One region of the Clostridium estertheticum genome, then DNA from elsewhere that is predicted to be linked to it. Evidence: riboswitches for the same ligand, from Rfam matches in the RefSeq annotation. Region 1 holds a riboswitch; the other holds the start of a gene.
What was found. A riboswitch is a leader RNA that binds a small molecule or an ion and turns the genes downstream of it on or off. The one in region 1 is predicted to bind thiamine pyrophosphate.
Positions count from the first base shown of each region.

Region 2: it holds a riboswitch for thiamine pyrophosphate, as region 1 does, so the genes downstream of both, thiW (energy coupling factor transporter S component ThiW) here and thiT (energy-coupled thiamine transporter ThiT) in region 1, are expected to answer to the same signal.

Region 1 is NZ_CP015756.1:1,060,059-1,063,260, reverse strand. Features, by position in the region: gene hydG ([FeFe] hydrogenase H-cluster radical SAM maturase HydG) at 1-702, opposite strand, end outside; gene A7L45_RS05055 (TM1266 family iron-only hydrogenase system putative regulator) at 735-998, opposite strand; TPP riboswitch at 1,364-1,468, shown strand; gene thiT (energy-coupled thiamine transporter ThiT) at 1,556-2,200, shown strand; gene A7L45_RS05045 (NAD(P)/FAD-dependent oxidoreductase) at 2,278-3,202, opposite strand, start outside.
Region 2 is NZ_CP015756.1:1,430,518-1,433,719, forward strand. Features, by position in the region: gene glpK (glycerol kinase GlpK) at 234-1,724, shown strand; TPP riboswitch at 1,786-1,896, shown strand; gene thiW (energy coupling factor transporter S component ThiW) at 2,015-2,491, shown strand; gene thiD (bifunctional hydroxymethylpyrimidine kinase/phosphomethylpyrimidine kinase) at 2,537-3,202, shown strand, end outside.

The DNA of each region.
Region 1 (3,202 bases):
ACCGCCTTCCATCGCACGGTCCATTGCCTCAGTATGATATGCATAGTTATGTTTTGGTCCCGTTGGGTGAAGCTCTTCATAACTTTTCTTATTATAAGTTTCCTGGAAAAGTATGTAAGTTCCAATTCCAGCTTCTTTGAGCATCTTATATTCCTCTACAGTAGTAGCCGCAATATTGACATTTACACGTCTAATATCTCCATTTTTATGTTTAATACTATAGATTGTCTTTATACCCTCCAAAATATATTCAATTGGGTTATTAATAGGATCTTCTCCTGCTTCCAAAGCCAATCTCTTGTGTCCCATATCCTGAAGCGCAACAACCTCTTTAACTATTTCTTCTTGCGAAAGTTTTTTACGATGTATTGTTTTGTTTTTAGAATGATAAGGACAATATACACATCCGTTTATACAATGATTTGAAAGATATAAAGGCGCAAATATAACAATACGATTACCATAAAGTTTTTGCTTAAGTTCCTTTGCAAGTTTGAACATTTTTTCTTCTTCATCTTTCAAATCACATTCAAGTAGAACAGCAGCTTCCCTATGTGTTAACCCCTTGCCTTCACTTGCACGTTTTATTAGACTATCAATTAATTCACGATTACTCTTATTTTCCTTAGCATATGCAACGGTAGATAAAATTTCATCATCATCAATAAACTCTGTTGCATTTTTTGACATAGAATCATACATAACATAATCTCCTTTTTATTTAAAATAATTTATTATTTACTTGCTTGCGGTGTAACTTTGGAATAAATTGTTTTAGTGTTCACACCGGGTATCATTCCTAGCTTACCTGATAGAGCACTGATAACATCATTTGGTGCGTCAATAACGACACTTATTACTGAGATATCACGTTTATGATATGGCAAGCCCATTCTCCCTACAATATACTCACCATATTCGTGAAGTATAGAGTTAATCTTTGGAGCTACATCTGTGTTTTCAACTATAATTCCAATTAATGCAATTCTTGTTTCCATTAATTAAATCTCCTTAATAAATTAAACTATCCCTATACCTCTAAAGGCATAGGGATAGTTTCTTATAATTAAAGACACACCATTAAAAGTATGCTCCTTAACAATATTACAACTATTCTCTCGCCTTCTCATTCGGGACGAACCCTCATACCTTCAGAACGATATTTTTGTAATTATAATTTATTGTTTAATTTTTAACAAAACCTATCCTAATTTTAGAATTTACCTAGAACACTTATACAATAACACTCTGTGTTTTAAATTGCAAACTTACCTTTTGTTTACTTACATAGGCGTCCCATATACTAAATACATAAAATTACTTGTAAATTGTAATATACTGTTATATAATTAAATAATAATAAAATATGTGCTAGGGGTGCCTTATGGCTGAGATATGAATATTCAATTCATTGACCCTTATACCTGATCTGGATAATACCAGCGGAGGAAAGCGGTAATGATGTATAAATACATTAACTATATTCCTTTTGTGAATATAGTTTTTTTGTTTTCACCATAATACCTCTAAGGCACAATACATGGAGGTTATATAAATGTCTTTAAATGAAAGAATCACTGAAATTACCAAAAGCCCCATTGCTCTTTTTGCACTACTCGGAGTTTTAATATTAATTTATGTTATCTTAAAAGTTAGAAAGATTAAGTTTACTACGCAAATGATAACTTTAGTTGGTGTATCTATCGCATTAGCTACTTCATTACAATTTATTACTATTATGAAATTACCACAAGGTGGTAGCGTAACTGCTGGAAGTATGGTCCCAATAGTACTAATAGCATTGTTTTATGGCCCTGAAGTTGGTTTTCTAACAGGCTTTTTATTTGGAATAATAAATTTCATATTATCTCCTTTTGCAGTCCACCCAGTCCAAGTATTATTTGATTATCCTCTTCCTTTTATGGCAATTGGAATAGCAGGATACTTTAGATCCTTTAAAATTACAGGAATACTTATCGGAGTAATCTGTGCAATGCTAGCAAGATTTGCATGCCATTTTATATCCGGCGTGGTATTTTTCGCTACCTCTGCTCCAAAGGGAACTTCAGTTTATTTATATTCCCTTTTATATAACGGCTCATACATGGGTCTCGAAGCAATAATCACCTGTATAATTATTGCTATTTTACCTATAAAACGTTTATCAAAACTAGTTGTAAACAAACCTAGCTTAAGTTAATTTTTTACTCAAACATTAGAGCAAGGTTCATAAAATGATCTTTGCTCTTTTTTTCATTCTAACTTAGATTTATTATCTTAATATTTAGCTTTCCTAATTAAATTTATTTCCGCTTTAACTGGTGATTTAGAATTACTATTTCCCCTTACAGTAACTTTATCCTCTGAAATATTAAGTTCTCTTGCTATTATAGCCTTAACTCTTCTTTGACAAAAATTACCTTGGCAAGTTCCCATTCCTGCTCTTGTACGTCTTTTTATAGCGTCTGTAGAATTAATTGGTATATTTCTGTGAATAGCGTCAATAATTTCTGACTCTGTAACCTGCTCACATCTGCATATTATATTCTTTTCTTTATTTTCATCATCAACTTTTCCATCAAAATTCTTATCTTTCTTTATTACTATTCCATTTCTATTTGGATTAAAACTATTTTTCAGTTTAAGATTTCCCTCTAAATTCTTAATTATATCTACAACCATCTTCGCAATTGCAGGTGATGATGTAAGTCCTGGTGAATCTATCCCAGCAACATTTACGAATCTTTTAACTCTGCTTTCCTCAATGATAAAATCCCCTGTACTACTAGTGGCTCTTATACCTGAAAAAGTAGTTAATGCCTTTTGAATATTAAAATCAGGTATGGACATTCTAGCAGCAGTAATTACATCCTTTAAACTATTCTCATTAGTTGATACATCTTCTGTATTATCAACTTCCTCTGCATTAGGCCCAATCATAAAATTACCATGATATGTTGTAGTTACAAGTATTCCTTTCCCCTTATCTGTAGGAACTTGAAAAATAACAGTATTTACAAGATGACCTTGATCTTTTCCCATTAAAATATATTGACCTCTCTTTGGTACTATTTTAAAATCATCGATTCCTACCATATTAGATATTTTATCACTATGAAGTCCGGCAGCATTTATAATGTACCTTGATTCGATATCTTCCTTATTAGTATGAACCATAAATTTTTCTTCCAATTTTTCTATA
Region 2 (3,202 bases), 370 kb from region 1:
ATGCAATGCTATAAATATCGAAAAAAGGTAAAAAAACAAAGAAAAATTGTGAAAATTATAACTAATATTGCAAAAGCTATAATAATAAGTTATACTTTAATTAATGATATATGATATTTGGCAGAGATAATGAGCCGCGTTATTATAAGGTATTATGCTTTATTTTGGCGCTTTTTTTGTGTATTAATTTGTAAACGATTCAATAAAACTAATAAAAAAGGAGTTTTGCTAACATGGCTAAATATATAATGGCACTTGATCAAGGAACAACAAGTTCAAGATGTATTCTATTCAATGAAAAGGGGCTTATTGTAACATCGGCTCAAAAGGAATTTACTCAGATATTCCCAAAAGCAGCTTGGGTAGAACATGATCCAATGGAAATATGGTCAACTCAAATTAGTGTTGCAACTGAGGCAATGGCTAAAGTTAATGCGAGTGCCGCAGACATTGCAGCAATAGGTATTACAAATCAAAGAGAAACTACTGTAGTTTGGGATAAGAGGACAGGAGTTCCAGTATATAATGCGATTGTATGGCAATGTAGAAGGACAGCGCAGTATTGTGATGAATTAACGGAAAAGGGCTTTGATAAAGTAGTTAGAGCTAAAACTGGATTAATTTTGGATGCATATTTTTCTGGAACAAAAATTAAATGGATATTAGACAATGTGGAAGGTGCTAGAGCAAAAGCCGAAGCTGGTAATTTATTATTTGGTAACATAGATACATGGTTAATTTGGAATTTAACCGGAGGAAAAACATATGTAACAGATTATTCTAATGCATCAAGAACAATGCTATTTAACATTCATGAATTAAAGTGGGATGACGAATTACTCGAAACATTAAACATACCAAAATCAATGCTTCCAGAGGTTAAACCATCTAGTTATGTTTATGGACATACGGATAGTTCGTTGTTTGGTGGTGAAATTCCTATAGCTGGAGCTGCTGGCGACCAACAAGCAGCACTGTTTGGACAAACTTGTTATAATTCAGGAACAGCAAAAAATACATATGGAACTGGATGCTTTATGCTTATGAATACTGGAGATAAAGCAATTGAATCTAAGCAGGGACTACTTACAACTATTGCTTGGGGAATAGATGGAAAAGTAGAGTATGCACTTGAAGGCAGTGTATTTATAGCAGGAGCAGCTATACAATGGTTAAGAGATGAACTTCAAATGATTGATAATGCTTCTGATTGCGAAGAATATGCAATGTCTGTAGAGGATACAAATGGAGTATATGTAGTCCCAGCTTTTGTAGGCCTTGGTGCACCATACTGGGATCCTTATGCAAGAGGAACAATTGTAGGACTTACAAGGGGATCAAAAAAGGCGCATTTAATAAGAGCAACTCTTGAAGCACTTGCATACCAAACCCATGATGTTTTAAAAGCTATGCAACAAGATTCTGGAATTAGACTCACTGAACTTAAAGTTGATGGAGGAGCTTGTAATAATAATTTCTTGATGCAGTTTCAATCAGATATTTTAAACGTTCAAGTGGATAGACCAGAAGTTACTGAAACTACAGCACTTGGTGCAGCTTATCTTGCTGGGCTTGCAGTAGGATATTGGAAAAGCAAGGAAGAAGTTGCAAAGCATTGGGCGATTTCAAGAAGTTTCAAACCTAGTATGACAGAGGAACATAGGAAAGAATTACTTCATGGATGGCATATAGCTGTTAAGAGATCGGGGATAAGACTTGAATAGAAATTTAATTGTTAATAATAATTTCTTATGTTATTATTAGATGTATGAAATAAAAAAGAATAAAATAGCACAGGGGAGTTGGATATGCCAACTGAGAACAAGAATCGAAATTCTTTGACCCTATGACCTGAACTGGATAATGCCAGCGTAGGAAGTTGTTTATTGGTGTATTATATATGAATTATTATATATCACGTTAATTTAACACAAATCCTTTGGATTTGTGTTTTTTTAGTTATGCAGCGACCCGGGAGATTATTTAATTATATAAGAGAAGGAAGTGGCAATGCATGAAGACTAAAAAGTTAACTATTTCATCACTTTTAATAGCTATTGGCGTAATAGCTGGCAATATCATATTTATACCGGTAGGAGTAGCAAAATGCTTTCCGGTGCAGGCTACGATTAATGTTATATCAGCTGTATTATTAGGCCCTGGATATGGCGTAGCCATAGCCTTTTGTATATCTTTACTAAGAAATGTTTTAGGAACAGGTTCACTTTTAGCATTCCCTGGAAGTATGATCGGAGTACTTTTAGCTGGAATATTATATAGAAAAACTAAAATGAATCTACTCGCAGTAGTCGGAGAGATATTTGGAACAGGAATCATTGGGGGAATATTAGCATTTCCTATTGCAAATATTATAATGGGCAAAAAAGTGGGTGCATTATTCTTTGTAGCACCATTTTTAATAAGTACTATTGGAGGAAGCCTAATTGCATTTTTCATTCTTAGAGTACCTAGATTTAAAAAAACTTGTTAATTTAAGTAAAGAAGTTAAAAAAGGATAAAATAGGAGGAAAATAATATGAAAAAAGTTTTAACTATAGCAGGCTCTGACAGCTGTGGAGGTGCAGGAGTTCAGGCAGATATAAAAAGTTTAAGTGCAAACGGCGTATATGCAATGAGTGTCATTACAGCCATAACGGCGCAGAATACTATGGGCGTTTTTGAAGTTCGGGATCTAGATGCAGAAATCATTAAGGCACAAATTGATGCTATTTTTACAGATATAATTTTAGACGCAGTTAAAATTGGTATGGTGTCTAAAATTTCTACAATTGATGCGATAAGTGAAAAATTAGAATTATATAAACCTAAAAACATAGTACTTGATCCTGTAATGATATCAAAAAGCGGTTATTCACTGTTAAAGCCAGAGTCAAAATCAGCTTTAATTAAAAAACTTATACCACTCGCATCACTTATTACACCTAATGTACCAGAAGCTGAAGAAATACTTCGTGAAGTCAATTTAGAGTTTCCAGATATAGAAACTATAGAAGATATGGAAAAAGCAGCTAAGGAAATGTATAAGATGGGATGCAAAAATATACTTCTAAAAGGTGGGCATATGAAGGGTAAAGCGGTAGATGTATTTTATGATGGAGAGGAAATTACGCGTTTTACGTCTGAGAGGATAAATACAAAAAATACTCATGGCACGGGATGCACTTTGTCATCTGCTATTGCT